4 regions of the Streptomyces cyanogenus genome follow, and region 1 is predicted to be linked to each of the others. Evidence: riboswitches for the same ligand, from Rfam matches in the RefSeq annotation. Region 1 holds a riboswitch; each other region holds the start of a gene.
What was found. Region 1 has a riboswitch for cyclic di-AMP ahead of S1361_RS33365 (M23 family metallopeptidase). Riboswitches for the same ligand answer to the same signal wherever they lie in the genome.
Positions count from the first base shown of each region.

Region 1 (7,517 bases):
GGTCGACGGGACCTGCTGCGTCACGGGGGCTCCTCCCGGTCGGTCGCCGCCGTCGCGGCTCGTCGGCGGGCGCTCAGTCGACCATACGGCATCGATTTCCTCAGGCAATGAGTTGTCCACAGGCATTGCCAGTGGGGTGCGCGCACCTGATGATGTTTGCACTTGCGCGGATCTGTTGGCACTTGTGAGGTCTCGATGGTGGACATCGCCGAAAACGGTCGTACCTGGCTCCTGTCGGGCCCCAACAGCAGTTATGCGCTGCATCTCACCGACGCGGACGAGCTGCTGCACCTCCACTGGGGGCCGCGGATCGCGCTCGTCGACGCCGAGGCGCTCGCGGTGCGCTCGCTGCCCGGCTACTGGCCCTTCGAGTCCCCGCTCGACGGCCGCGAGGAATACCCCGTCGAGGGCGGACCCCGCTTCGTCCGCCCCGCCCTGTCCGTCCGGACCGAGGAGCGGCGCGGCACCGAGTGGCGGTTCGTGTCGTACGGCACGGAGGGCGACGAACTGCGGCTGCGCTTCGACGACGACGGCGTGGGGATCACGCTGCACTACCGGATGCGCGGCGACGTGGTCGAGCGCTGGGTGACCGTCGTGAACGGCGGCCACACGCGCGTGGAGCTGCTGCGGGCCGACGCGGCCACCTGGACGCTGCCCGACCGCGAGGGCTGGCGGCTGTCCCAGCTGCACGGCCGCTGGGCCGCCGAGTCCCGGCTCACCGCCGCCCCCCTCACCTACGGCGAGAAGGTCATCGGCAGTCGCCGCGGTCACACCGGCCACCAGCACCTGCCCTGGGTCGCCCTCGACACCGACGCCACCGAGGAGCGCGGCGAGGTCTACGGCTGCGCGCTCGGCTGGTCCGGCTCCTGGCGCATCGCGGTCGCCCAACTCCCTGACGCGCGCGTGCAGATCACCGGCGGTGCCGGCCACGACGACTCGGGCCTGCTGCTCCTCGCGCCCGGGGAGTCGTACACCAGCCCGGTCTTCGCGGGCCTGTGGAGCGACGGCGGCTTCGGCGGCGCGAGCCGCGCCTGGCACGCCTACCAGCGCGCCTACGTCATCCCGGACGCCGACCGGGACCGGCCCGTGCTGTTCAACTCCTGGGAGGCCACCTTCTTCGACATCTCCGAGGAGCAGCAGCTCGCGCTCGCCCGCCGGGCCGCCGAGATCGGCATCGAGCTGTTCGTCGTCGACGACGGCTGGTTCGGCGCCCGCACCAGCGACCGCGCGGGCCTCGGCGACTGGACGCCCAATCCCGACCGCTTCCCGCACGGCCTCAAGCCCCTCGCCGACCAGGTGCACGGCCTGGGCATGCGGTTCGGCATCTGGGTCGAGCCCGAGATGGTCAACCCCGACAGCGACCTGTACCGCGCCCACCCCGACTGGGTGCAGTACCAACCGGGACGTAAGCGGACGGAACTGCGCAACCAGCTCGTTCTCAACCTCGCACGCGAGGACGTGCAGGAGTACCTGTGGGAGCGGCTGCACACCCTGCTGTCCAGCGCCCCGATCGACTATGTGAAGTGGGACTTCAACCGCTGCTTCACCGACGCCGGCTGGCCCGGGGAGCCGTACCCGCAGCGCCTGTGGGTGGACCACGTCCGCGCCCTGTACGCCCTGCTGGACCGGCTGCGGGCGGCCCATCCGGGGGTCGCCTTCGAATCCTGCTCGGGCGGCGGCGGCCGGATCGACCTCGGCGTGCTCGGCCGCACCGACCAGGTGTGGACCTCCGACAACACCGACCCGCTGGACCGGCTCGCCATCCAGCACGGGTTCACCCAGATCCATCCCGCGCGCGTGATGGCGGCCTGGGTCACCGACAGCCCCAACACCCAGCTCAACGGGCGGGTCAGCTCACTGCGGTTCCGGTTCGTCAGTGCCATGGCGGGCGTGCTCGGGGTGGGCGGAGACCTGACGGAGTGGAGCGCGCAGGAGCTGGCCGAGGCCCGGCGGTGGGCGGAGCTGTACAAGGAGATCCGCCCGGTCGTACAGCACGGCGAGCTGTACCGGCTGCGTCCCCCGGCGGGCGGCCTGGGTGCCGTGCAGTACCTCCGGGGCGAGGAGACCGTCGTCCTCGCCTGGCTCCAGGCGCAGCACCACGGCGAGCCGGTCCCGGCGGTGCGGCTGCGCGGGCTCGACCCGACAGCTTCGTACGAATGCCGTGAAACGGGCGAAGTGCATCGAGGTGCCGTGCTGCTGCACCACGGGCTGCACACCGCACTGAAGGGCGACTTGGACGCGACGGTCATCCGACTGCGCCGCATCTGAGCTATCTGTCCGAATCGATACGTTCATTCCAAGTCGGTATGTAATAAGGGGGCCTGGGGCGTCTGCGTGAGGAGCGTCATATCCGTGACCGAGCGTCGCGGGTCATGTCCACGTAATGATGGTGCGGGAGCAGGGAATTGACAGAGTGAAGGGTGCGGGAATTCACGGAGGGTGACCGCGCATTCCCGCATCCGATCACCCCGAACACCCCACGGTCGAAGGCGGATGCTTGTTTCCGTGCGTTCCACTCGCTTACGTTCGCCACCCAACCGGACGGAACGCCGAATCCTGCCGCCGTCCGGACTCCCCACTCATGACCCGTGACGGCAGGAGCGGGGGACCCACCAGGTACGACTGCCTGTCCCGGTCTCCGCGACAGGCTAGGGGTGCAGCCGTGCGCGCACGGCCGGGCAGCTCCAGCCCGAACCCGACAGCTGACCTCGCAGGCGCCGGAGAGGAACAGCGCCATGCCCGCCAAGGGTAAGCACCGACGCCCCAAGACCCCGCGTTTTTCCCGCTCCCTCGCCGCCGCCGGTACCGGTGGCGCCGCCCTCGCCCTCCCGCTCGTCGGGGCCACCGGGGCGCACGCCGCGACCCCCGCGCAGTCCGTGTCCGAAGCGGCCGTGCGGTCCCTCCCGGAGACGGCAGGCAAGACCGCCGCCCAGCCGGAGGCGGGCGTGCGCACCTACACCGTGCGCGGCGGCGACTGCCTCGCCAGGATCGCCGAGGAGCAGCACGTCAGCGGCGGCTGGCAGCGGCTCTACGACGACAACCGGCAGGCCATCGGCGCCGACCCGGCGCTCATTCACCCGGGCCTGAAGCTCAGCCTCGGCACGCAGGCCGCGCCGGCCCGCACCGAGTCCGCCACCCCGAAGCCCGCCCGGCCGGCCGCCCCGAAGCCCGCCCAGCCGGCCGGGTCCGGCACCGCGCAGACCGCCTCCGCCGGCTACACCCTGCCGGTGGCCGGCGCCACCATCGGCACCGGCTACCACGTCGCCGGCAGCATGTGGTCCAGCGGCTACCACACCGGCGTCGACTTCGTCGTCCCGACCGGCACCCCCCTCAAGGCCGTCGCCGCGGGCACCGTCGTCTCCGCCGGCTGGGGCGGCGCGTACGGCAACCAGGTCGTCCTCAAGCTCAACGACGGCCACTACGCCCAGTACGCCCACCTCTCGCAGCTCTCCGTCTCGGCCGGCCAGACCGTGACCGCGGGCCGGCAGGTCGGCCTGTCCGGCGCCACCGGCAACGTCACCGGCCCGCACCTGCACTTCGAGATCCGCACCACGCCGGACTACGGATCGGACGTGGACCCGGTCGCCTACCTTCGCGCGCACGGCGTCCCCGTCGGCTGACCCCCGTCGTCCGACTGTCCGGCACCGCCTATTCCTGGCTTGGCAAATTATTTAAGAGTGGCTCATCTCACCGTTCGTCAACCCCGGCCTACGGTCGCGTAGGTCACATCGGAAGGTGAATCATGGTCCGACGTGGCAGACGATTCGAAGAATGACAACGCATCAGTGATCGGGTCGTACGTGGCGGTGGGGGACAGCTTCACCGAGGGCGTGGGCGACCCCGGCCCCGACGGGGCGTTCGTGGGCTGGGCCGACCGGTTCGCGGTACTGCTCGCCGACCGGCGCCCCGAGGGGGACTTCCAGTACACCAACCTCGCCGTGCGCGGGAAGCTGCTGGACCAGATCGTGGCCGACCAGCTTCCCAAGGCCGTCGAACTCGCCCCCGACCTGGTCTCCTTCTGCGCGGGCGGCAACGACATCATCCGCCCGGGCACCGACCCGGACGAGGTCGCCGAGCGCTTCGAACGCGCCGTGGCCCGGCTGACCGAGGCCGCGGGAACCGTGCTGGTGGCGACCGGCTTCGACACCCGGGGCGTGCCCGTGCTGAAGCATCTGCGCGGCAAGATCGCCACCTACAACGGGCACGTCCGGGCCATCGCCGACCGGTACGGCTGTCCCGTCCTCGACCTGTGGTCCCTGAAGTCCGTGCAGGAGCGCAGGGCCTGGGACAACGACCGGCTGCACCTGTCGCCCGAGGGCCACACGCGCGTGGCGCTGCGCGCCGGACAGGCTCTCGGCCTGGACGTCCCGGCCGACCCGGAGCAGCCGTGGCCGCCGCTGCCGCCCCGGGGCACGCTGGACATCCGCCGCGACGACGTCCACTGGGCCCGCGAGTACCTCGTCCCCTGGATCGGCCGCCGCCTGCGCGGCGAGTCCTCCGGCGACCATGTCACCGCCAAGGGCACCCTCTCCCCGGACGACATCAAGATGCGCATCGCCTCGGTGGCCTGACCGGCACACCGCGCCCTGCCGCCTGCCGGGGTCGGCGGGGCGTGGCCGGGCCAGTGGTCCGGGGCGGGTGGGATGCGCGGCCGGTGGGATGCGGGGCGGTGTGCGGGGTGCGGCCCGCTCGGTCACCGTGCCCGTGCGCCCATCGTGCCTGCGTGGTCACCGTGCCCGCCCTGCGCATCGTGCCTGCGTGGTCACCGTGCCCGTGCGCTCCACCGTGCCCATGCGCCCATCGTGCCTGCGTGGTCACCGTGCCCGCCCTGCGCATCGTGCCTGCGTGGTCACCGTGCCCGTGCGCTCCACCGTGCCCGTGCGCCTATCGTGCCTGCGTGGTCACCGTGCCCGCCGTGCGCATCGCGCCCGTTGGTCACCGTGCCCCTCGGTCACCGTGCCTGTTCGGTCAACGTCTTCCGGTCCAGGCCCAGTTCCCGGGCGAGGGCGTCGTCCACCCACTCCTGTGCGCGGGAGCGCGCCACCGCGCCCGGGTACGACGTCAGCTGTACCGCCAGGCCGTCCAGCAGCGCGGTCAGCCGCAGTGCCGCGCCGGCCGGGTCCGCGCACGCGAACTCACCGGCGGCGACGCCCTCGGCGATGACCTCGGCGATCGCCGCCTTCCACTGCTTGTCCAGCTCCCGGGTGACCTCGCGCAGAGCGGGCTCGCGCAGGGCCACGGCCCAGCCCTCGATCCACAGCCGCCAGCCCTTGGCCTGCCCGGTCGGCGCGTACCAGCGCACCGCGGCCCGCAGCCGGCGCAGCGCGGTGGTCCGCCGGCCCACCACCTTGCGCAGGTGTGCGAGGTCGTCCTCGGCCGCGTACGCGAACGCGTCGGCGACCAGCTTCTCCTTGGTGGAGAAGTGGTACAGCACCAGCGCGTTGCTCACACCGAGGGCCGCGGCCACGTCGGCGATCCGCACCGCCGCCACGCCCCGCGCCTCGATCTGCCCGATGGCCGCCCGCAGCAGCTCCTCCCGCCGCTCGGCCACGCTCAACCGCACTCTTGCCACGCGCTCACCCTAGTCGTAGTCGATCGCAAGTGAGCGCTACCGGTCGCAAACGATCCCGCTCCGCCGGTCTCCGTACCGGTGTCACGGAACAGGGACGCCCATCACCGGCCGTCCGCCCAGGAGTTGACGGCGACCTCCGGGCCTCGACGGCCCGACGGGCGCGGAGCCGGCCCCCGGCATCGGTCCGGCGTACCCCTGCCTACCGGGACCGCCGGATGAGCCGACCATAATGGAGGGCCTCACCCACTCCACCGGGAGGTACCGTGACCGGTTTGCGTTCTCCGAGCTCCGGGCTCCGCGCGCTGCGGCCCGCGGCCTTCGGCGCGGACCCGGGCGGTGAGCGCCTGGCACGCATCCGCCGCTCGCCCCACTTCAGGAACGGTGTCTTCCAGAACCCCGGCGGCCCCGCCCGTACCCGCCCGTCCGGCTCCACCGTGGACCTCGCGAAGGTCTTCCTGGACAAGGACACCCGGCCGTTGCGCGCCCCCAAGGGCACCGTCCCGGTGCACCCCACCACCTTCGCCGACCTGGCCGGACCGCCCGCGACGGGACTGCGGCTGACCTGGATGGGTCACTCCAGCGTGCTCGCCGAAATCGACGGTCACCGCGTCCTGTTCGACCCCGTCTGGGGCGAGCGCTGCTCCCCGTTCCCCTTCGCCGGGCCCAAGCGGCTGCACCCGGTGCCGCTGCCGCTGGCCGCGCTCGGCCCGGTCGACGTCGTCGTCATCTCCCACGACCACTACGACCACCTGGACCTGCCCAGCATCAAGGCGCTGGCGGGCACGGACACCCTGTTCGCCGTGCCGCTCGGCGTCGGCGCCCACCTGGAGCACTGGGGTGTCCCGGCGGACCGGCTGCGCGAGCTGGACTGGCACGAGTCCACGAAGGTCGGCGGTCTGACCCTCACCGCCACCCCGGCCCGGCACTTCTGCGGCCGCGGACTGCGCAACACCCAGCACACGCTCTGGGCGTCCTGGACCGTCGCCGGCGACGAGCACCGGATCTACCACAGCGGTGACACCGGCTACTTCGAGGGCTTCAAGGACATCGGCGCCGCGCACGGCCCGTTCGACGCCACGATGATCCAGATCGGCGCGTACAGCGAGTTCTGGCCCGACATCCACATGACCCCCGAGGAGGGCCTGCGCGCCCACCTCGACCTGCAGGGCGGGGCGCCGCACGGCGTGCTGCTGCCGATCCACTGGGGCACCTTCAACCTCGCCCCGCACCCCTGGGCCGAGCCGGGGGAGTGGACGAAGGAGGCCGCCGAGGAGGCCGGCCAGGCGGTGGCTCTGCCCCGGCCGGGCGAGCCCTTCGAACCGGCCGGCAAGCTGCCCGCCGAGGCGTGGTGGCGGGGCGTGTCGGGGGAGCTCCGGCGCACCTGGCGCTCGGTCGGCGCCTTCGTTGCGGAGCCGCCCGCCCGCGCCACCGGCGACCGCTCGGACTGACCCCGCCGCGGGAACACGCGCGTTTCGCGGATAAAACGTACGATTATGAATGAAATGTACGGTGTACCCGGAGTGGGGCGCGGAGTGCGGCCATGGCGGAGCGCGGCAAACCGGAGAGGCGGCGGCGCCTGAGCCGTCCCGTGGTGCTCGCCGCGGCCGTCGCCCTCGTGGACCGGGAGGGGCTGGCGGCCCTGACCATGCGCCGCCTGGCGGCGGACCTGGGAGTGGAGCCGATGGCTCTCTACCGGTACACCGACGGCAAGGAAGGACTGCTCGACGGCCTGGTGGAGGCCTTCTTCGCCGAGGTCAACGAACGGCTGCGGACCTCGGCCGGACAGGTGGGCGCCGACCCGGCCACCGCCTCCGCCGAACCGCCCTGGCGGGCCGAACTGCGGCGCATCGCGCGGGCGTTCGCCGGTGCCGTGCACGCCCATCCCGAGGTGCTGCCCGTGGTGGCCGTCCGCCCGCTCGCCGTCCCCGTGGCCCGGCGGCCCGAG
Region 1 is NZ_CP071839.1:7,441,721-7,449,237, forward strand. Features, by position in the region: gene S1361_RS33355 (tyrosine-protein phosphatase) at 1-24, opposite strand, end outside; gene S1361_RS33360 (alpha-galactosidase) at 196-2,268, shown strand; cyclic di-AMP (ydaO/yuaA leader) riboswitch at 2,538-2,730, shown strand; gene S1361_RS33365 (M23 family metallopeptidase) at 2,736-3,620, shown strand; gene S1361_RS33370 (SGNH/GDSL hydrolase family protein) at 3,786-4,571, shown strand; gene S1361_RS33375 (TetR/AcrR family transcriptional regulator) at 4,952-5,572, opposite strand; gene S1361_RS33380 (MBL fold metallo-hydrolase) at 5,836-7,020, shown strand; gene S1361_RS33385 (TetR/AcrR family transcriptional regulator) at 7,113-7,517, shown strand, end outside.

Region 2 (7,517 bases), 3.7 Mb from region 1:
CCGACGTCCACCGAGCGGGCGGCGCGCACGTGGTCGTCGCCGACGACGAACTCGGTGGAGCCGCCGCCGATGTCCACGACCAGGTAGGGCCGGGTGAGGTCGGTGCGGCCGGTGAGCTCCTTCGTGGCGCCGGTGAAGGAGAACTCGGCCTCCTGGTCGCCGGAGATGACCTCCGGCTCGACACCGAGGATGTCCAGCACGCCCTGCACGAAGTCGTCCCGGTTCTCGGCGTCGCGGGAGGCGGAGGTGGCGACGAAGCGGAGGCGCTCGGCGCCGTACTCCTTGATGACGGCCGCGTACTCGCGGCAGGCCGCGAAGGTGCGCTCCAGTGCCTCGGGCGCGAGCCGGCCGGTGCGGTCGACGCCCTGGCCGAGCCGCACGATCGTCATCCGGCGGTCCAGCTCGGTCAGTTCACCCGTCCGCGGGTCGGCGTCGGCGACGAGCAGGCGGATGGAGTTGGTGCCGCAGTCGACGGCGGCGACGCGGGTCACTTCTCGTCCCCCTCACTGTCGCCGAGCGTCACGCACGCGCCCTTGCGCCACCACTCCGGCAGCATCGCCAGGGCCTCGTCACCGAGCGGGTTCACACCGGGGCCGGCGGCCAGCGAGTGGGCGACGAGCACGTGCAGGCACTTGACCCGGTCCGGCATGCCGCCGGCGCTCGGGAAGCCCTGCAGCACCTCGATCTCGTCCCGGCGCCGGATGTAGTCCTCGTGCGCGGCGCGGTAGGCGGCGGCCAGCTCGGGATCGTTCTGCAGCCGCTCGGTCATCTCCTTCATGACGCCGTTCGCCTCCAGGGTGCCGATGGCGGAGGACGCCTTCGGGCACGTCAGGTAGTACAGCGTCGGGAAGGGCGTGCCGTCGGGCAGGCGGGGTGCCGTCTCCACCACGTCCGGCTGACCGCACGGGCAGCGGTGCGCGATGGCCCGCAGGCCCCGCGGCGGGCGGCCCAGCTGCTGCTTGAAGGCCTCGACGTCCGCGTCGGTGGGCTCGGTGCGCGGAGTGGGCGGCAGATCAAACAGAGTCAGCGCGCAGCGCTGCCCTTGAGGGGTGGTGGTCGGGCGGCGGGCGGGAGTTTCCATGACTGCTTTCCGAGTGGCTTTCTGTCGTTCCGGCCGTGACGCCGGCTCACTGGTCGGAGGCGTCGGACTTGTCGACGCCGTCCCAGACGTTCGCGTACCAGGGCCGGTGGGCGGCCCCGAGGTCGACACGGGAGGGCGTGGCCGCGCCCGGGTCGATGACCACGTACCCGGTCTCGCCGGGCTTCACATAGTGCAGCCGGCGGCGGATCTGCTGCTCGGCGTAGGCGTCGTCCTGCCAGCGCGCCTTCAGGTCACGCAGCTGCTCGACGCGCTCGCGGGCCTGCTCCCGCTGCCGCTGGAGGTCGGCGATCTCCGCGCGCTGGGAGACGTACTGCCGCATCGGGTAGGCGAGGGCGACGACCAGGGAGCACAGCACCAGCGCGAGCAGCGCCGCGCGGCCGGTGAGGCGGGAGCGGCGGGCCTGCCGCTTGGTCTGGGAGCGGTAGACCCGGGCCGCCGTCTGCTCGCCGAGCAGCCGCAGCCTGGTCGCGGTGGAGAAACGGTCCCGGTCCTTCACGGCCATCTGGCTCTCCGCCTCCCCTTTCACACGTGCGTACGTCCCCGGACACGGTACGGGACCGGGTACGGGGACGTACGCACGACTGGCTGAGACTTGGCCCGGGCCGGCTCAGCCCTTGAAGCGCGGGAAGGCGCTGCGGCCGGCGTACACCGCGGCGTCGTCGAGGATCTCCTCGATGCGCAGCAGCTGGTTGTACTTGGCGACGCGCTCGGAGCGGGCCGGGGCGCCGGTCTTGATCTGGCCGCAGTTGGTGGCGACGGCCAGGTCGGCGATGGTGACGTCCTCGGTCTCGCCGGAGCGGTGGGACATCATGCACTTGAAGCCGTTGCGCTGGGCCAGCTCGACGGCGTCCAGGGTCTCGGTCAGCGAGCCGATCTGGTTGACCTTGACCAGGAGGGCGTTGGCCGCGCCCTCCTCGATGCCGCGGGCGAGGCGCTCGGGGTTGGTGACGAACAGGTCGTCGCCGACCAGCTGGACCTTGTCGCCGAGCTTGTCGGTGATGACCTTCCAGCCGGCCCAGTCGTCCTCGAACAGCGGGTCCTCGATGGAGACGAGCGGGTAGGCCGCGACGAGCTCCTCGTAGTACTCCGTCATCTCGGCGGCGGAGCGCTCCTTGCCCTCGAAGAGGTACTTGCCGTCCTTGTAGAACTCGGAGGCGGCCACGTCGAGCGCGAGGGCGATCTGCTGGCCGGGTGCGTAGCCGGCCTCCTTGATGGCCTCCAGGATGAGGTCGAGGGCCTCGCGGTTGGAGCCGAGGTTCGGGGCGAAGCCGCCCTCGTCGCCGAGGCCGGTGGACAGGCCCTTGGCCTTCAGCACCTTCTTGAGGGTGTGGTAGACCTCGGTGCCCCAGCGCAGCGCCTCGGAGAAGGACTCCGCGCCGATCGGGGCGATCATGAACTCCTGGATGTCCACGTTGGAGTCGGCGTGCGAGCCGCCGTTCAGGATGTTCATCATCGGCACCGGCAGCAGGTGCGCGTTGGGGCCGCCCAGGTAGCGGAAGAGGGGCAGGTCGCTGGCCTCGGAGGCGGCGTGGGCGACGGCGAGCGAGACGCCGAGGATGGCGTTGGCGCCCAGGGAGCCCTTGTTGTCGGTGGCGTCCAGGTCGAACATGGCCTGGTCGATCAGGCGCTGCTCGGTGGCGTCGTAGCCGACCAGCTCCGGGCCGATCTGCTCGATGACGGCGAGGACGGCCTTCTCGACACCCTTGCCCTGGTAGCGGTTCGGGTCACCGTCGCGGAGCTCGATGGCCTCGAAGGCGCCGGTCGAGGCGCCGGACGGAACGGCGGCACGACCCGTGCTGCCGTCGTCGAGGCCGACCTCGACCTCGACCGTGGGGTTGCCTCGGGAGTCCAGGATTTCCCGGGCTACGACGACGTCGATGGACGGCACGAGCATCTCCTTCTTGGATGTGACGCTGGAAGTGCGGGGCTGGTGTGCCTTGCGCCTAGAGCCTAACCGTCCCGGGGGCGTCGGCCACCGACCGACCGTCCCGTGGACAAGGCGACGCTACCTTTTGTTCCTCACTGAAACAAAGGGGGCCGCGACAACGGTTCGGCGCAACGGCCGGCGGGAGACGGACGACATGAAAAAGCCCCGCCCCGGTGCGTACGGGGGAACACGCACCGGGGCGGGGAGCCCGTGGGGACGGGGGGTGGCCCGCACGGGGTCTTCAGTGTGGCTCAGGGGGCCGTGCGGGCCCGGTGATCCGGCCGGGGGCCGGATGTCACTTCAGGTGGAGCTGCTGACCCGGGTAGATCAGGTTGGCGTCCTCGACGATGTCCTTGTTCAGCTCGAACAGCTTCTTCCAGCCGCCCTGCACGTGGTGCTTCTGGGCGATGGAGCTGAGCGTGTCACCGGTGACGACCTTGTACTCGCCGTCGCCCTTCTTGACCTTCTTGCCGGTCGGGGTGGTGACGGTCTTGCCCTGGCTCTTGTCCGCGGTCGCGGCCGGACGCTCGGCGGAGCGGGTGGCGGCCTGCTGCTCGGTGGAGCGGGTGGTGGTGCCGCTGCCCGAGTTCGAGGAGGTGCTCGGGGCGGAGCCGCCGTACGGGGTGCTGGACAGGCCCGTGCCGCAGACCGGCCAGGCGCCCTTGCCCTGCGCGGCGAGGACCTTCTCGGCGACCGCGATCTGCTGCGCCTTGCTGGCCTGGTTGGCCTGCGGGGCGTAGGCGGTGCCGCCGTACGCGGCCCAGGTGGAGGCGGAGAACTGCAGACCGCCGTAGTAGCCGTTGCCGGTGTTGATGGACCAGTTGCCGCCGGACTCGCACTGGGCGACCTTGTCCCACTCGGCGGAGGTGGCGGCGGAGGCGTTGCCGGCCGCCATCAGCGGGGCGGCGACGGCGGCGCCGGTGACACCGGCGAGCGCGATGGCGCGGACGGCCTTGGACGGACGGCGGTGCTTGCCCTTGCCGGTAAACAGCATGGATCGATCCCCTCACCGACGCCTGCGAGGTGAGCTGTCGGGTTCGGGCCGGTTGAGTTGCCCGGCCGCACTCCCGCTGTCGCGGGATGCGCGGCTTCACCCCCAGCCGGTTCCGGCATCAACTGCCGGACCCGGCACCTACCTTGGGTCCCCCGCTCCTGCCTACGGCGCTTGACGCGACGACTGTTCCCGGGCAACCGCTGGCAGGATTCGGCGTTGCGACTGCCGGGGCTCGTGGTGACGAGCGGCCTCGACCGTAGACACGCGATCCGCGGAATTTCAAAGACGATCAGGGCTTCTGAGACTCATCCCACACTTTCGCCAAACCGGACATTAGGGCGTTAAGTGGGGCGTCAACTCCGGCTAGTTCGTGCCCGTTTCGCCCTCGACTTCCAGGGTCTGACCGGCACTGATGTGGTTCGGGTCGGCCCCGATGGCCTTCTTGTTGCCGGCGTAGAGCGCGCGCCACCCGCCGTCGACCTCAAGGGAGTCGGCGATGGAGGCGAGGGAGTCGCCCTCGCGGACGGTGTACGTGTCCGTTTCGCGCGCCGCGTGCCGCCCGGAAGAGGTGACGTCCTGACCGTTTGTCACGTTTTCGTCCGCGCTCGCCCCGCGGTGGCGCCCACCACTGAGGGCTCCGGTGTCGACCAGGCTCCAGGAACCGGCGGCCCGCTGGGGGTTGTCCTCGGCGCCGGCGCTCGGGCTCGCCGCGGGGGCGGACTCCCGCGAACCTCCGGAACCAGGCGAGGCGGACTTGTCCGACTTGGGGTTTTTGGTCCCCGCGGAACCGGTGTCCGCACCTGCGTCCGCACCGGTGTCCTCGCCCGGCTTTCCGCTCGGTGCGGCGGTCTCGTCCGAGGAGGAACCGGTGCCGGAGCCGGAGTTGGCGTCGGAGCCCGCACCCGTGGAAGGTGACGAACCCGGCAGACCGGACGATCCCGTACCTTCGGAGGTGCCGGAGGAACCGGGGTTGCCGGAGGTGTCGGACTTCTCGGCCGGTCCGGACGAGTCACCCGAACCGCTGGTGTCACCGGAGCCGCCGACGCCCGTGTCGACGTCCACGGAGCCGGAGCCGGAGGTCAGTCCGGACAGCAGGGCGCAGGTGGCCCACGGGGCGGTGCCCTTGTCGGCGAGGATCTTCTCGGCGACGGCGATCTGCTGGTTGCGGCTGGCCTGGTCGGGGCCGGCCGCGTACTGGCCGCCGCCGTATGCGTTCCAGTCCTCCTGCGAGATCTGCAGGCCGCCGTAGTACCCGTTGCCGGTGTCCGCGCTCCAGGTGCCGCCGCTCTCGCACTCGGCCACCTTGTCCCACGTGGTGCCGTCGGCCGCGTTGGCGCTCGCCGCGCCGAGGAGCGGGATGGCGATGGCGGAGCCGGTCACTCCGGCCGCGACGAGGAGGGCGGGTGCCTGGCGGGGGCGACGGTGTCGACCGTTCCCGGAGAGCATGCAGAAGCCTTTCGAGCGACAGCAGAACCGGCGCGGCGGCTGAAGCCGCTCGCCGCGCTGATGGGTGAACGTATCGGCAGACGATCACTTGTCACAAGTTCATGCCGCGCAGATCACGTGAAGATCACAGAGTTGAGATCTTGTCACCTTCCGGCTGAGAAGCCGTCACCCTTCCCGCCACTCACGCCGTCACCCGTCGGACACGGCGCCGCCGGGCGGCTGCCGAGGACCGCCGGCGGAATCATGGAACCGACATGTCCGGGGGGCTTCCCAGCCAGGAGGACCACGATGTTCCGGCACACCCGACTGCCCGGCGAGTCCGCGGACTACCTCGCCGCCCGCGAGGAACTCCGCCACGCCGAGATCGAACTCATGCGCCACCGCGAGAAGGTCGCGGCCCAGCGGAGGGCGCTTCCCCAGGGCCCCGAGGTCGACGACTACGTCTTCCTCGAAGGCCCCGCCGACCTCGACGCGGGCGACGCCCCCGTGCGCGAGGTCACCCTGAGCGAACTGTTCACCGGCCCCGGCCGGCCACTGATCGTCTACCACTTCATGTACGGCAAGCGGCAGACCAGCCCGTGCCCGATGTGCACCCTGTGGATCGACGGCTACAACGGCATCGCCCACCACCTGGCCCGGAACGCCGACCTCGCCGTCGTGGCAGCCGCCGACCCGCCCACGCTGCGGCAGCACGCCCTCAACCGCGGCTGGTCCCGGCTGCGTCTGCTCAGCTGTGGGGACAGCACCTTCAAGTACGACCTGGGCAGCGAGGACGAGGACGGCACCCAGGACTCCACCGTCTCCGTCTTCACCCGGGACGCCGACGGCACGGTCCGCCACTTCTACTCCGCCCACCCCCGCATGGCCGAGGACATCGACCAGCGCGGCATCGACCTCCTCAACCCCGTCTGGCACCTGCTCGACCTGACGCCGGGCGGCCGGGGCGAGTGGTTCGCGGGGCTGGACTACTGACCGCCGGCGCCCCCGCGGACCGGGGTGAACTCCACCGGCAGGGTGCGCAGGCCGCGCATGATGAGCCCGCCGCGCCAGCGCAGCTCCGCCGGGTCCACGGCGAGCCGCAGGTCCGGCAGGCGGGTGAGCAGGGTGGCGAGCGCGGTCTGGCCCTCCAGGCGGGCGAGCGGCGCGCCCAGGCAGTAGTGGATGCCGTGCCCGTATCCGAGGTGCTGGTTGTCGCGGCGGGCGAGGTCCAGCACGTCCGGGTCGGCGAAGCGCTCCGGGTCCCGGTCGGCGGCGGCGAGGACCACGAGCACCGGATCGCCCGGCGCGATGTCCTGTCCGCCGATGGTGAGCGGCTCGGTGGCGAACCGCCAGGTGGCCAGCTCCACCGGGCCGTCGTAGCGCAGGAGTTCCTCCACGCCGGTCGCCAGCAGGTCCGTCTCCCCGCGGGCCAGGGACTCCTGCAGCCGGCGGCGCTGCCCGGGGTGGGTGAGCAGGGCGTAGGTGCCGTTGCCGATGAGGTTCACGGTCGTCTCGAAGCCGGCGAACAGGAGGATGAAGGCCATGGCGGCGGCCTCGTTCTCGGTGAGGTGCTCGCCGTGGTCGGAGGCGCGGATGAGGCCGGAGATCAGGTCCTCGCCGGGCACGGGCGCGGCGGGCAGCGCCTCCCGCTTCTTGTGGATCAGCTCGGCCAGGTAGCCGCGCATCTTCTTCACCGACCGGGCGACCCCGCCCCGGGGGCCTCCGCCGTGCCGGATCATCATGCCCGCCCAGTCCCGGAAGTCGTCCTGGTCCTCGCGCGGGACGCCGAGCAGGTCGCAGATGGCGTAGATGGGCAGCGGGAAGGCGAACTCGTGGATGAGGTCGGCGGACCCGCTCTGCGCGAACCGGTCGATGAGGTGGTCGGTCAGCTCCTGCACCCGGGGGGCGAACTCGGCGACCCGGCGGGGGGTGAACGCCTTGCTGACCAGCTTTCTGAGCCGGGTGTGGTCCGGCGGGTCGATGTTCAGCAGGTGCGTCATCAGCTCGGCCTTGCGCTCGCCCGGGATGCCGGTCTTGCCCTTGGCGTGCGCGGGCTCGTCGTGATGCGC
Region 2 is NZ_CP071839.1:3,739,608-3,747,124, forward strand. Features, by position in the region: gene S1361_RS16670 (Ppx/GppA phosphatase family protein) at 1-491, opposite strand, end outside; gene S1361_RS16675 (DUF501 domain-containing protein) at 488-1,081, opposite strand; gene S1361_RS16680 (FtsB family cell division protein) at 1,128-1,604, opposite strand; gene eno (phosphopyruvate hydratase) at 1,710-2,996, opposite strand; gene S1361_RS16690 (LysM peptidoglycan-binding domain-containing protein) at 3,325-4,023, opposite strand; cyclic di-AMP (ydaO/yuaA leader) riboswitch at 4,028-4,203, opposite strand; gene S1361_RS16695 (LysM peptidoglycan-binding domain-containing protein) at 4,387-5,469, opposite strand; gene S1361_RS16700 (DUF899 family protein) at 5,758-6,441, shown strand; gene S1361_RS16705 (cytochrome P450 family protein) at 6,435-7,517, opposite strand, start outside.
Region 2: another riboswitch for cyclic di-AMP. It lies ahead of S1361_RS16690 (LysM peptidoglycan-binding domain-containing protein); the one in region 1 lies ahead of S1361_RS33365 (M23 family metallopeptidase).

Region 3 (7,517 bases), 2.3 Mb from region 1:
CTCGGAGACCACGTGACCGTTGATCGCGACGGAGATGCGCAGGTCGTAGCCGCCGGGCTCCGCGCCGGGCGCCGAGTCGTCCAGGTAGGGCAGCAGCGGGTGCGTGCGCTCGGGGGGCGCCACGCGCGCGTGCTCCAGCGCTTCCAGCGGGGTGATCCACGCCGACACCGAGGTCGCGAAGGACTTGCCGAGGAACGGGCCGAGCGGGACGTACTCCCAGGCCTGGATGTCCCGCGCGGACCAGTCGTTCAGCAGGCACAGCCCGAAGACGTGCTCCCGGAAGTCGCCGAGCGCGACCGGGCTGCCCAGCCGTGACGGCACGCCCACGACGAAGCCGACCTCGGCCTCGATGTCCAGCCGCACCGACGGACCGAAGACGGGCGCGGGGTCGCCCGGGCCCTTGCGCTGCCCGGACGGCCGTACGACGTCCGTGCCGGAGACCACGACCGTGCCGGAGCGGCCGTGGTACCCGATCGGCAGGTGCTTCCAGTTGGGGGTGAGGGAGTCCTCGGCGTCCGGGCGGAAGATCTGGCCGACGTTGCGGGCGTGGTTCTCCGAGGCGTAGAAGTCGACGTAGTCCGCGACCTCGAAGGGCAGGTGCAGCGTCACCTCGGACAGCGGGTGGAACAGCGGCTCCACGGCCTCGCGGTGGGCCGGGTCCGTGACCCAGGCGGTGACGGCACGCCGTACGTCGGACCAGGTGGCACGGCCGGCGGCCAGCAGCGGGTTGAGGGTGGGCCGGGCGAGCAGCGCCTGGTGGGGCGAGCCGAGCGCGGCGGCCGCGGCGCCCGCGTCGAGGACGTGGTTCCCGAGCCGGACGCCGATCCGCCGCTCCGTGCTGCCGGAGGGCGAGAACACGCCATAGGGGAGGTTGTGCGGACCGAAGGGGTCGCCCTCGGGGACGTCGAAGGGGGGCATGGGGTGCTGCCTCACTCTCATCGGGCCATGCATGGCACTGCGTTCCATGTGGTCGGGCCACACGTTACGACCCACTCGCGTGTCTTGGGCAGTGCCTCACGTGGTGATCGAAAGGTCGCTCGCTCAGCGCCTAAAGAGTCGTTGATGTCCTGACAAGACATGTTTGAGCGGTTGATTATGGCTTGGCGCCCCTTCGGGCGGCCGGAGCCGAGGTGCGTCCTGCACCTCGGCCGGAGCCGAGGTGCAGGACGGCAGTCCCGTGCTCACCGTCCCACCTGGCGAAGCACCCGGCCGCGGCCCAGGGTTGGCCCGGGTCCCGCGGCGGCAGCGCCATCGGGGCGTCTGCGCAGGCGACTTGGGGCGCACCAGTACGCAAGTGCGTGGATCGGCCCGTGAGTCGGCGGGGCGCGGTGTCCGTATTCTCTGATCATGGCACCCACCCCGGCATATGCACTCATCGCCACCGACCTGGACGGCACGCTGCTGCGCGGCGACGACACCGTCTCCGACCGGTCGCTCGCCGCGCTCGCGCGGGTGGCACGGGCCGGCGCCCGGCATCTGGTGGTGACGGGCCGCCCGGCCCCGCGGGTACGGCCGCTGCTCGCGGACCTCGGCTGCACGGGGCTCGCGGTGTGCGGGCAGGGAGCACAGGTCTACGACGCCGGCACCGACCGCCTGCTGTGGTCGGTCCGGCTGGACCGGGAGCTGGCCGAGACCGCGCTCGGCAAGATCGAGGCGGAGGTGGGGCAGGTCTACGCGGCGGTCGACCAGGACGGCGTCGACGGGCTCACGCTCATCGAGCCCGGCTACCGGATGCCTCATCCGACGCTGCCCGCGGTGCGCGTCGGCCGGCGCGACGACCTGTGGGCGAAGCCCATCAGCAAGGTGCTGCTGCGGCACGCCACCCTGTCCGACGACGAGTTGGCGGCGGTGGCGCGCGCGGCGGTGGGCTCGCTGGCGACGGTCACCATGTCCGGGCCGGGCACCGTGGAGCTCCAGCCCGGCGGGGTGACGAAGGCGACCGGACTGGCGCTGGCCGCCGAGAGGCTGGGGATCGGCGCCGACCGGGCCATCGCCTTCGGCGACATGCCCAACGACATCCCGATGTTCGACTGGGCGGCGCGTGGTGTCGCCATGGCCGACGCGCACCCCGAACTGAAGGCGGTGGCCGACGAGGTCACCTTGTCGAACGAGGACGACGGCATCGCCGTCGTCCTCGAAAGACTCTTCCCGACCGACTGACCGGGACGTCAGTGGCGCCGGCCGCGGACCCGGTCCGGAACCGGTCAGTACGCGCCGAACACGTTGTCGATCGACCCGTACCGCGCGGCCGCGTAGTTGCAGGCGGCGGTGATGTTCGCGACCGGGTCGTAGATGTTGAACGACGTTCCGGCGACGTGGTACGCGTTGAACGTCGGGTCGATCACCTGGAGCAGGCCCTTGGACGGGATGCCCTTGGCGGCGTTGGAGTCCCAGAGGTTGATGGCGTTCGGGTTGCCCGAGGACTCGCGGATGATGTTGCGGTAGATGCCGTTGTAGGTGCCCGGGATGTGCTTCTCGGCCATGATCGCGAGCGACTCGCGGATCCAGCCGTCCAGGTTGTTGGGGTATCCGGCGGTGGTGGTGGCGGCCGTCGTGGTGGTGCCGGTGGCCGCGGAGGCGCTGGTCGCGCCGATGAGCGGCAGGGCGAGGACGGCGGCGCCGGTGCCGGCGGCGACGAGGGTACGGACGAGGCGGCTGTTGCGGGTGCGGCGGGGCTGAGCGGCAGCAGACATGGGGGTGTTCCTCTCCGGCGCCTGCGGGGTGAGCTGTCGGGTTCGGGCGGGAGGTGCCCGGCCGTGCCCTGGAGGAGGCACGGCTTAACCCCGAGCCGTCCCGGTGCGGCGTGTGCCGTCCGGCCCGGCGACTTACCTGGGTCCCCCGCTCCTGCCGTACGAATGAGTTCGTCGATGGGTTACGCGGGCGGCGGCAGGATTCGGCGTCCGCCCGACGGCCCGGAACGTATGCGAGAGCACATGTCGGGAACAAGTACTGGATTCACACAACATGCGATTTGACCTTGATCGATGCTGTATGAGGTGCTTGATCCTTTGCGGTTGCCAATCCTCAACTCGCCGACAGGACAAGGGCTCCCAGGGCTTGTTGAGGGGGGAGCGGGCAGACGGGGAGCGTGAGCCAACTCACGAAATGGCAAACTATTTCAAATCAGACATGAGGGATTAGGGCGATTAAGGCGGGAAGTCGGAGTGATGGTGGAACCTGGGGTGCGGTGTCCGTCGTTGTCGTAATGGCCGGCACGGAACGGGGGTGGCGAGAAAGGTGCGGAGGGGACACGACGGAATGTCCGGATTTCCGTTAAGTCGATAAATGTCCATCATTAACATGTGATCACCTGTATGTCGGTTGTGGTCCGGTACCGCCCAGGCTGGACCGGTGGGCGCTATCGGTGATCGAACAGGGACCGGATACGCTGACTTGAGTGAGGGCAGCGACCTATCGACAAACCGTGTAATCGCCAGCAGACACCAGCAGACAGGAGACCCCTCGTGACCGTCGTCGGGCCGTTCGGGCTGAGCGTGCGGGACCAGGCTCTGGAAGCCGATGTCCAGGCCGGATTGGCGGCTGTCGAGGAAGGCTTGCTCGAAGCCACCAAGAGCGAGGTCCCGTTCATCACGGAGGCCGCGCAGCACCTCGTACGGGCCGGAGGGAAGCGTTTCCGGCCACTCCTCGTCATGCTCGCGGCCCAGTTCGGCGACCCTTACGCGCCCGGCGTCGTGCCGTCGGCCGTCGTCGTGGAGCTGACCCACCTGGCCACGCTGTACCACGACGACGTCATGGACGAGGCGGCCGTACGGCGGGGCGTGGACAGCGCCAACACGCGCTGGGGCAACTCCGTCGCGGTCCTCACCGGCGACTTCCTGTTCGCCCGCGCCTCCCAGATCCTCGCCGACCTCGGCCCCGAGGCGGTCCGGGTGCAGGCCCTGGCGTTCGAGCGGCTGGTCACCGGCCAGATCCTGGAGACCGCGGGTCCCTCGGACGGCCGCGACCCGGTCGAGCACTACCTGGACGTGCTCGGCGGCAAGACGGGCTCCCTGGTGGCGGTGTCGTGCCGGTTCGGCGCGATGATGTCCGGTGCGGACGAGAGGGTCGTCGACGTGCTCACCCAGTACGGCGAACGGCTCGGGGTCGCCTTCCAGCTCGCGGACGACGTCCTGGACATCGCCTCCGACTCCCACGAGTCCGGCAAGACCCCGGGCACCGACCTGCGCGAGGGCATCCCCACCCTGCCGGTGCTCCGGCTGCGGGAGCGGGCCGCCCGGCTGGGCCTGCCCGAGGACGTCGCGCTGTGCGAGCTGCTCGACTCCGACCTCAGTGACGACGCCCGGCACGCCGAGGCGCTGGCCGCGCTGCGCGCGCACCCCGCGCTGGAGCAGGCCCGCCGGGACACCGTGCGGTACGCGGAGGAGGCGCGGGCCGCGCTCGCCCCGCTGCGCGAGTGCGACGCCAAGGCGGCGCTGATCGAGCTGTGTGACGCGGTCGTGCACCGCGCCGGCTGACCCGGCCGGACCCCGTCCGGGCGGCGGCGCCCGGCACGACCCCTACGGGTCGGGTGGAGATGCCGCCGTCGTGTGTCATACCGCAGGCGTACACGGAGTTGGCTCCGAGGTCTGACGCTTCCTCACGGCCGATTTGGTCAGATGGACACCACGGAAATCACCACTCCTCACCGATTCGGGTGAGAATGGCGGCTCAGGTGGACCAGCGGACCAGCGTGAGGACAGCCGCCGCCGACGACGGAGGTAAGGCACACATGGCACCGTACGAATCCGACGACGCAGTGGGCGCCGCGCGGGACGAGAACCCGCGCTCCGGCCGGCGCAAGGCCGCCCGGTACGCCGTGCCGGTCGCGGTGGTGGGGGTGGCGGCGGCCACGATCGGGCTGGTCCCGGCGCTCGCGAACTCCGGCGACCCCGACCTGCCGAAGATCACCGCACAGCAGCTCATCGAGAAGATCGCCAAGTCGGACGTGCAGCAGCTGTCCGGCACCGTGAAGGTCAGCACCGACCTCGGCCTGCCCGACCTCGGCGGCCTGGAGGACGGCCTGCTCTCCGGGGCGGGCCGGGGCGGCTCCGGCGACGACTCCGCCGCCGACCCGCAGGCCAAGCTCACCGAACTGGTCTCCGGCACGCACACCCTGCGCGTCGCCGCCGACGGCCCCGACCGGCAGAAACTGTCCCTCCTGGAGCGCGGCGCCGAGTACAGCCTGATCCACGACGGCAAGGACGTCTGGGGCTACGACAGCAAGAGCAACCAGGTTCACCACTCCACCGTGGCCGGCCCCGGCAAGCACCGCCGGGCCGAGCCGCCGGCCACCCCGAAGGACTTCGCCGACGAGGCCCTGAAGGCGGTGGACGACACCACGTCCGTCACCGTCGACGGCACCGCGCAGGTCGCCGGGCGCGACGCCTACAAGCTGCTCATCCAGCCCAGGCAGTCCGGCACCACGGTCGGCGCGATCAGCATCGCCGTCGACGCGAAGACGGGCCTGCCGCTGAAGTTCACGCTGACCCCGAAGAGCGGCGGCGCCGCCGTGCTCGACGCCGGCTTCACCCAGGTCTCCTTCGCCCAACCGGCCGCCTCCACCTTCGACTTCACCCCGCCCAAGGGCGCGAAGGTCACCGAGGAGAAGGACGGGGCCGAGGCACCCGAGCACGCCCCGAGGCACGGCGCAGGCCTCCCCGGAGGTCTGGAGGGCAGGGACGGGCTGAAGGTGCTCGGCAAGGGCTGGACGTCGGTCGCCACCTTCGACACCGGCGCCAAGGGCGGCCTGCCCACCGGTTCCCGGGGCGGCGACCTCGGCGGCTTCGTCGGCTCGCTCGGTGAGAAGGCCTCCGGGAAGTTCGGCAAGGGCATGGTCTTCTCCACCCGCCTGGTCAACGCACTGATCACCGACGACGGCAAGGTGTACGCCGGCGCGGTGACCAAGGAGGCCCTGGTGAAGGCGGCCGACGCCGGGAAGTGACCCTCCGGCACGACGAATCGGATGAACCGAGGGGGAGCCGATGGCCGAACCGTCCGCCACGCAGCCGGACCCGGGGGACGCGCCGGAGCGTGACCCCGGGGACGCGCGGGACGGCGTGATCGCCACGCGCGGTCTCACCAAGCGCTACCGCGGCGGACAGCTCGCCGTGGACGGTCTCGACCTGACCGTCCCGGCGGGCAGCGTCTTCGGCTTCCTCGGCCCGAACGGCTCGGGCAAGACCACCACGATCCGCATGCTGATGGGCCTGATCGAGCCGACCGCGGGCACCGCCCGGGTGCTCGGCCGGCCCATGCCCCGGGCGGCCCGTACGGTCCTTCCGCAGGTCGGCGCGCTCATCGAGGGCCCCGCCCTGTACGGCTTCCTCTCCGGCCGGGACAACCTGCTGCGCTACGACGCCGCCGACCCGACCGCCGATCCGCGCACCCGGCGCGCCCGCGTCGCCGCGGCACTGGACCGGGTGGGCCTCGCGGCCGCCGCGGGCAAGAAGGCGAAGGCGTACTCGCTCGGCATGAAGCAGCGCCTGGGGCTGGCCGCCGCGCTGCTCCAGCCCCGCAGACTGCTCGTCCTGGACGAGCCCACGAACGGCCTCGACCCGCAGGGCATGCGGGAGATCCGCACCCTGATCAGGGAGCTGGCCGCCGACGGTACGACGGTCTTCCTCTCCTCCCACCTCCTGGACGAGATCGAGCAGGTGTGCACCCATGCGGCGGTCATGGCGCAGGGCCGGCTCGTCACCCAGGGCTCGGTGGCCGAGCTGGCGGCCGGGGCGCGCGGCCGGCTGGTGGTGACCACCCCGGACGGGGCGGAGGCGGCCCGCGTGCTGAAGGAACTGAGGGTCGGGGACGTGACCGCCGACGGTGACCGGATCACCGGCGAACCACCCGAACGGGACCTCGCCGAGGTGACCGTGGCCCTGGTCACCGCGGGCGTCCGCGTCCGGGGCCTGACGCTCGAAAGGGCGTCGCTGGAGGACGCGTTCGTGGCACTGACGGGGGAGGGTTTCGATGTCGCGGGCTGACGTGCTCCAGGCGGGCGCCGCGCGCCGGCCGAACCCCCTGTGGACCCTCGGACTGCTGCGCAGCGAGCTGGTCACCACCGTCCGCCGCTGGCGCACGCTCGCCCTGCTCGGGGTGCTCGCCGCGGTGCCGGTGCTGGTCGGGATCGCGGTGCGGATCGAGACGCGGGGCGGCGGGACGGTGGGCGGGGGGAACGGCGAGGGACCGGCGTTCATCACGCAGATCACCAACAACGGGCTGTTCCTGGTGTTCACCGCGCTCGCCGCGACCCTGCCGTTCTTCCTGCCGATGGCGGTCGGCGTCGTCGCGGGCGACGCGCTCGCCGGGGAGGCGGGCGCGGGCACCCTGCGCTACCTGCTGGTCGCCCCGGCCGGCCGCACCCGGCTGCTGCTCACCAAGTACGCGACCGTGCTGGCGTTCTGTCTGCTGGCCACCCTGGTCGTCACCGTCTCGGCGCTGCTCGTCGGCGCGCTGCTCTTCCCCATGGGCGAGCTGACGACGATCTCCGGCACCCGGATCGGCTTCGCCGAGGGGCTGGG
Region 3 is NZ_CP071839.1:5,118,322-5,125,838, forward strand. Features, by position in the region: gene fahA (fumarylacetoacetase) at 1-918, opposite strand, end outside; gene S1361_RS23085 (HAD family hydrolase) at 1,348-2,160, shown strand; gene S1361_RS23090 (transglycosylase SLT domain-containing protein) at 2,205-2,693, opposite strand; cyclic di-AMP (ydaO/yuaA leader) riboswitch at 2,699-2,877, opposite strand; gene S1361_RS23095 (polyprenyl synthetase family protein) at 3,465-4,475, shown strand; gene S1361_RS23100 (LolA family protein) at 4,730-5,941, shown strand; gene S1361_RS23105 (ABC transporter ATP-binding protein) at 5,982-6,980, shown strand; gene S1361_RS23110 (ABC transporter permease) at 6,967-7,517, shown strand, end outside.
Region 3: another riboswitch for cyclic di-AMP. It lies ahead of S1361_RS23090 (transglycosylase SLT domain-containing protein); the one in region 1 lies ahead of S1361_RS33365 (M23 family metallopeptidase).

Region 4 (7,517 bases), 1.0 Mb from region 1:
TGCCGTCGATTCGTCAGGCGCCGGAAAAGGCCCGCATGAATTACGGCACCATGAATTCGGGCAGCAGAAAACACCCCACCCGGAAATAGCTCCTCTTTGTATACGGCGCCCGTGTTAATGTCGCTGACCCGACATGTTTACGGCTTGTTGCGAAGTCCTCACACGCTCCGCGGCACCGGAAAAACGCAGCCGGTGCGCGCCCGTCGCACGCTCGGCGTGCAAAGTGGTGAGCGCCCGCGCGCGCTCGGCGTCGCCCCGCGCCACCGCGTCCACGATGGCGCCGTGCTCGGTCCAGGACTCCGTGGGGCTGGCCGGTGCCTCGACCGTGTACATCCAGGCGATCTTGTGTCGCAGCTGGGTGAGCATCGAGGTGAGCGAGGGGCTGCCGGAGGCCTGGGCGAGCGTCTCGTGGAACCAGCCGCCCAGCGAGCGCAGATCCTCGCTGCCGCCCCTCCTGGCCCGTTCCTGGCCCAGCCGGACCAGGCCGCGCAGCACCTTCAGATGGGCCTCGGTGCGCCGCTGGGCGGCCCGGGCGGCACCCAGCGGCTCCAGCAGCATCCGCATCTCCAGCAGGTCGGCGGCCTCCTGCTCGGTCGGCTCGGCCACACACGCGCCCGCGTGCCGGCGCGTCACCACGAAGCCCTCGGCCTCCAGGGTGCGCAGGGCTTCGCGCACGGGGACGCGCGAGACGCCGTACCGGCGGGCCAGGACTTCCTCGGTGAGGCGGCTGCCGCGCTCGTAGACGCCCGCGACGATGTCGTCCCGGACAGCGGTACACACCGAGTGCGCCGGAATACGCATGACCGACCTCCGCCTTAATCCCCGTGAAACGTCGACGATGGACGTGTGTTCCGTGACTCTATTGCAATGAGCCGGAATTTCCGACGGCGGGCTCTAATCCATGGATATTTTTTGGTCAGCGGATCCGGCGGACACTGCGAAAAACGGCGAAAGCCCCGGCTCGGTGAGCCGGGGCCTCGAAGGGTCGTGCGCGGTGCGTCAGAGGTTCACGCCGTGCTTGCGGAGGTAGGCGACCGGGTCGACGTCCGAGCCGTACTCGGGGCTGGTCCGCGCCTCGAAGTGCAGGTGCGGGCCGGTGACGTTGCCGGTGGCGCCGGACAGGCCGATCTGCTGGCCCGGGACGACCTTCTGACCCACCGTGACGCCGATGGACGACAGGTGCCCGTACTGCGTGTACATGCCGTCTGCCATCCGGATCACGATCTGGTTGCCGTACGCGCCGCCCCAGCCGGTGGAGACGACCGTGCCGGAGCCCACCGCGTGGACGGCCGTGCCGGCGGCCGCGTGGAAGTCGATGCCGGTGTGCGAGCCGGAGGACCACAGGGAGCTGCTGGCCTGGTAGCCCGTGGAGACGTAGGAGTGCGCGATGGGGGCGACGAAGGTGTTCAGCAGCTTGCGCTCCGCCTCGCGGGCGGCACGGGCCTTGGCCGCGCGCACCTCCGCGGCCCGCTTGGCGGCGGCCTTCGCGGCGGCCTCCTCGGCCGCCTTCCGCTCGGCGGCCTGCTGCTGGGCGGTGGCCTGGGCGTCGATCTGCTCGGGGACGTCCTCGGTGACGGTGAGGACGGGGACGAGGCCGGTCTGCTCCGGGGAGTGCTCGGCAGCGAGCGCCGGGGAGGCGGCGAGGGTGCCGATCACGCCGGTGGTGGTGAGGGCCGCGACGCCGGCCGCCTGAGCCGTGGTCCGCTTGACCCGACCGGGCTTGCGGTGCTTCCCGGTGGCGCAGATGAACGCCATGAAGTGGCTGGTCCTTTCCTTCCTTCTCGCCTACCGGGTTAGCTGACGGGTTCGGAGCAGGAAGGTCTCCTACGGGCCCCCCCCCCGCAGCCGCGCGGGCGCCCGATTCACCCCAGGGACGATGGGTCCCCGGCTCCCCTGGCTCGCGCCGTACGGGGACTCGGCGATGACTGTCCGGTGCCGCGGGTGCGGCGCACTGCCTGACGAACAGCCCGGACGACGCTACGGCGGCGTGCTTTCAATCCTCAAACGCAGCCGGGTTTTTGTAGCGCATCCCACAGGGCAGACAGGCAACCTCCGCCCCAAAACGGGCATCTGAGGGAGCGAGTGGAACAGCAGGGGCCCTGGCGGCCTACGGGTCGTCAGGGCCCCACGCGCGCGTGCCGTTACTCGGCCGCCACCACGGTCACTTCACCGATGCCGAGCGCCTCCACCGGCGCCTTGATGCTGGCCGCGTCACCGACGAGGACGGTCACCAGACGGTCCACCGGGAAGGCGTTCACGACGGCCGCGGTGGCCTCCACCGTTCCCGTGGCGGCCAGCTGCCGGTACAGCGTCGCCTGGAAGTCGTCGGGCAGGTGCTGCTCGACCTGGTCGGCCAGCGTGCTCGCGACGGCCGCCGCCGTCTCGTACTTCAGCGGCGCCACGCCGACCAGGTTCTGCACGGCGACGTCCCGCTCGGCGTCGGTCAGGCCCTCCGCCGCGACGGTCCGCAGCACCTTCCACAGGTCGTCCAGGGCGGGGCCGGTGTTCGGCGTGTCCACGGAGCCGCTGATGGCGAGCATCGCCGCGCCCGTGCCGTCCGGCGCGGACCGCAGGACCTGCCCGAAGGAGCGCACGCCGTAGGTGTAGCCCTTCTCCTCGCGCAGGACGCGGTCCAGGCGGGAGGTGAGGGTGCCGCCGAGGCAGTACGTGCCGAGCACCTGGGCCGGCCACACCCGGTCGTGCCGGTCGGGGCCGATCCGGCCGATGAGCAACTGCGTCTGGACGGCGCCGGGCCGGTCCACGATGACCACGCGCCCGGTGTCGTCGGCGGTCACCGGCGGCACCGGCCGGGGCTCACCCGGGGTACCGGTCCAGACGCCCAGGGTGTCGCCGAGCAGCCCGTCCAGGTCGGTGCCGGTCAGGTCGCCGACGACGACCACGGTGGCCGTGGTGGGCCGCACATGGCGGTCGTAGAAGGCGCGTACGGCCGCCGCGTCGATCTTCTCGACCGTCTCCTCGGTGCCCTGGCGCGGCCGGGACATGCGCGAGGTCGCCGGGAACAGCTCCTTGGAGAGCTCCTTGGCGGCCCGGCGGGAGGGGTTGGCCAGCTCGTGCGGGATCTCGTCCAGGCGGTTGCGGACCAGCCGCTCGACCTCGCTCTCGGCGAAGGCCGGCGCGCGCAGGGCGTCGGAGAGCAGCCCGAGGCCCTTGGCCAGGCGGGAGGCCGGGACCTCCAGGCTGAGCCGGACGCCGGGGTGGTCGGCGTGCGCGTCCAGGGTGGCGCCCGCGCGCTCCAGCTCGGCGGCGAACTCCTCGGCGGAGTGCTTGTCGGTGCCCTCCGAGAAGGCCCGCGCCATGATCGTGGCGACGCCGTCCAGGCCGGCCGGCTCCGCGTCCAGCGGCGCGTCCAGCAGCACCTCCACGGCGACGACCTGCTGGCCGGGGCGGTGGCAGCGCAGCACGGTCAGGCCGTTGTCGAGCGCGGTGCGCTCAGGGGCCGGGAACGCCCAGGGCCTGGCCTCGCCGGGCTGCGGCTGGGGGTGGAACTCCATGGTGGCGAGCTCGGTCACTTGGCCGTCTCCTCGTTCTCGGTCTCGTCGCGGCCCGCCTCTACGGTCGCTTCCTGCTCGGGGTCGTCGGGGATCCCGGCGTCCGGGGCGGCCTCCGGTGACTTCGGCTCGTAGACGAGGACCGCGCGGTTGTCGGGCCGCAGGCGGGCCGCCGCCACCTCCTGGACCTCCTCCGGGGTGACCTCCAGGACGCGCTTGACGGCCGTCAGGGCGAGCTGCGGGTCGCCGAAGAGGACGGCGTACCGGCACAGTTCGTCGGCGCGGCCGGCGACCGTGCCGAGCCGGTCCAGCCACTCGCGCTCCAGCTGCGCCTGGGCGCGCTCCATCTCCTCGGGGGTGGGGCCCTCCGCGGCGAACCGGGCCAGCTCCTCGTCGATGGCGGCCTCGATGACCGGCACCTCGACGTCACCGGAGGTCTTCACGTCCAGCCAGCCCATGGAGGGCGCGCCGGCCAGGCGCAGCAGGCCGAAGCCGGCCGCGACGGCCGTACGGTCCCGGCGCACCAGCCGGTTGTACAGGCGGGAGGACTCGCCGCCGCCGAGGATGGTCAGGGCCAGGTCGGCCGCGTCGCACGCGCGCGTGCCGTCGTGCGGGAGCCGGTAGGCGGCCATCAGGGCGCGCGCCGGGACCTCCTCCACGACGACCTCGCGCTTCTGCTCGCCGATGATGTCCGGCAGCGAGCCGTCACGCGGCTGGGGCTTGCCGTCGTGGGACGCGATGGAGCCGAAGTACTTCTCCACCCAGGCGAGGGTCTGCTGGGGGTCGATGTCGCCGACCACGGAGAGCACCGCGTTGTTCGGTGCGTAGTAGGTGCGGAAGAACTGGCGGGCGTCCTCCAGGGTGGCCGCGTCCAGGTCCGCCATCGAGCCGATCGGCGTGTGGTGGTAGGGGTGGCCCTCCGGGTACGACAGCGCGGTCAGCTTCTCGAAGGCGGTGCCGTAGGGGACGTTGTCGTAGCGCTGGCGCCGCTCGTTCTTGACGACGTCCCGCTGGTTCTCCATGGACTCGTCGTCCAGGGCGGCCAGCAGCGAGCCCATGCGGTCGGCCTCCAGCCAGAGGGCCAGCTCCAGCTGGTGGGCGGGCATGGTCTCGAAGTAGTTGGTGCGCTCGAAGCTCGTGGTGCCGTTGAGCGAGCCGCCGGCGCCCTGCACCAGCTCGAAGTGCCCGTTGCCCTTCACCTGCGCGGAGCCCTGGAACATCAGGTGCTCGAAGAGGTGAGCCAGGCCGGTACGGCCCTTGACTTCGTGGCGGGAGCCGACGTCGTACCAGAGGCAGACCGCCGCCACCGGGGTCAGGTGGTCCTCGGAGAGCACCACGCGCAGACCGTTGGCCAGGCGGTGCTCGGTCGCTGTCAGGCCCCCGGAGCCTGCCTCGGCTGTGGTCGTGTGACCCATGGGCATGTACGTCCCTTCGCGAGCGGAGGCGGTTGATGGAAACCGCGGTCTTCCTGCCGTTCCTGCCACTGTATGCAAAGCGTGCGGGGCCCCGGCGAAGTTCCCGAGGGACGTACGCCCACAGCGGATCGCGTAGCCTGCGTCGGACTCCGCTGCGCCGGACCGGCGAGCCCGCCAGGACCGGGTGGTGGCACGGGTTGTCGGTGCCTAGGTCCACAATGGTCCGCGTCAGATCCGTCAAACGCTTCAGCAGCACGAGCGCCCCGTAGGCGAGCGACCAGATCAGAAGGAGCCAGGCAGCGATGGCCCGCCGCAGCACGAAGACCCCGCCGCCCGACGATTCGTTCGAGGAGAGGATCCTCGACATCGACGTCGTGGACGAGATGCGTGGCTCCTACCTCGAGTACGCGTACTCGGTCATCTACTCGCGCGCCCTGCCGGACGCCCGTGACGGTCTCAAGCCGGTGCACCGCCGGATCGTGTACCAGATGAACGAGATGGGCCTGCGCCCCGAACGCGGCTACGTGAAGTGCGCGCGCGTCGTCGGCGAGGTCATGGGCAAGCTGCACCCGCACGGCGACGCGTCGATCTACGACGCCCTGGTGCGCATGGCGCAGCCCTTCTCCATGCGCGTGCCGCTGGTCGACGGCCACGGCAACTTCGGCTCGCTGGGCAACGACGACCCGCCGGCCGCCATGCGGTACACCGAGTGCCGGATGGCCGAGGCGACGAGCCTGATGACCGAGTCGATCGACGAGGACACGGTCGACTTCGCGCCGAACTACGACGGCCAGGAGCAGGAGCCGGTGGCGCTGCCCGCCGCCTTCCCGAACCTGCTGGTCAACGGCTCCTCGGGCATCGCGGTCGGCATGGCGACGAACATGCCGCCGCACAACCTGCGCGAGGTCGTCGCCGCCGCCCGCCACCTGATCCGGCACCCGAACGCCGACCTGGACGCGCTGATGAAGCACGTCCCGGGACCGGACCTGCCCACCGGCGGCCGGATCGTCGGCCTGGACGGCATCCGGGACGCGTACGCGACCGGCCGCGGCACCTTCAAGATGCGTGCGACCGTCTCGGTGGAGACCGTCACCGCCCGCCGCAAGGGCCTGGTGGTCACCGAACTGCCGTTCACGGTCGGCCCCGAGAAGGTGATCGCGAAGATCAAGGACCTGGTCAACGCGAAGAAGATCCAGGGCATCGCCGACGTCAAGGACCTCACCGACCGCGAGCACGGCCTGCGCCTGGTCATCGAGATCAAGAACGGCTTCGTGCCGGAGGCCGTCCTGGAGCAGCTGTACAAGCTGACCCCGATGGAGGAGTCCTTCGGCATCAACAACGTCGCCCTGGTCGACGGCCAGCCGCTCACCCTGGGCCTGAAGGAGCTGCTGGAGGTCTACCTGGACCACCGCTTCGACGTGGTCCGGCGCCGCAGCGAGTTCCGCCGCGGCAAGAAGCGCGACCGGCTGCACCTGGTCGAGGGCCTGCTGACCGCGCTGGTCGACATCGACGAGGTCATCCGGATCATCCGGTCCAGCGAGAACTCCGCGCAGGCCAAGGAGCGCCTGATGGAGCGCTTCTCGCTGAGCGAGGTGCAGACGCAGTACATCCTCGACACGCCGCTGCGCCGGCTCACCAAGTACGACCGGATCGAGCTGGAGGCGGAGAAGGACAGGCTCACCGCGGAGATCGAGGAGCTGACCCGGATCCTGGAGTCGGACGCGGAGCTGCGCAGGCTCGTCTCGGCCGAGCTGGCCGCGGTGGCCAAGAAGTTCGGCACCGACCGGCGCACGGTCCTGCTGGAGTCCGCGGGCGCCCCGGCGGCCACGGTGCCGCTGCAGGTGGCCGACGACCCGTGCCGGGTGCTGCTGTCCTCGACGGGGCTGCTGGCCCGTACGGCGACCGCGGAGCCGTTCCCGTCGGCGTCGGGCGCCAAGCGCGTCAAGCACGATGTGATCGTCTCGGCGGTGCCGACGACCGCGCGCGGGGTGATCGGCGCGGTGACCTCGGCGGGCCGGCTGCTGCGGATCAACGTGGTCGACCTGCCGCAGCTGCCCGAGCCGGTGCCCGCGCCGAACCTCGCCGGAGGGGCCCCGCTGGCCGAGTTCGTCTCCCTGGAGGACGACGAGACGGTGGTCTGCCTGACCACGCTGGACGAGTCGTCCCCGGGTCTGGCGCTCGGCACCGAGCAGGGTGTCGTCAAGCGGGTGGTGCCCGACTATCCGTCCAACAAGGACGAGTTGGAGGTCATCACCCTGAAGGAGGGCGACCGGATCGTCGGCGCGGTGGAGCTGCGCACCGGCGAGGAGGACCTGGTGTTCATCACGGACGACGCGCAGCTGCTGCGCTTCCAGGCCTCGATCGTCCGCCCCCAGGGCCGCCCGGCGGGCGGTATGGCGGGTATCAAGCTCGCCGAGGGCGCGAAGGTGATCTCCTTCACGGCGGTCGACCCGGCCGCCGACGCGGTGGTGTTCACGGTGGCGGGCTCCCGCGGCACGCTGGACGACTCGGTGCAGACGACGGCCAAGCTGACCCCGTTCGACCAGTATCCGCGCAAGGGCCGGGCCACGGGCGGTGTGCGCTGCCAGCGGTT
Region 4 is NZ_CP071839.1:6,430,503-6,438,019, reverse strand. Features, by position in the region: gene S1361_RS29015 (GntR family transcriptional regulator) at 115-801, opposite strand; gene S1361_RS29010 (M23 family metallopeptidase) at 1,000-1,755, opposite strand; cyclic di-AMP (ydaO/yuaA leader) riboswitch at 1,769-1,931, opposite strand; gene S1361_RS29005 (M16 family metallopeptidase) at 2,142-3,530, opposite strand; gene S1361_RS29000 (M16 family metallopeptidase) at 3,527-4,930, opposite strand; gene S1361_RS28995 (DNA gyrase/topoisomerase IV subunit A) at 5,227-7,517, shown strand, end outside.
Region 4: another riboswitch for cyclic di-AMP. It lies ahead of S1361_RS29010 (M23 family metallopeptidase); the one in region 1 lies ahead of S1361_RS33365 (M23 family metallopeptidase).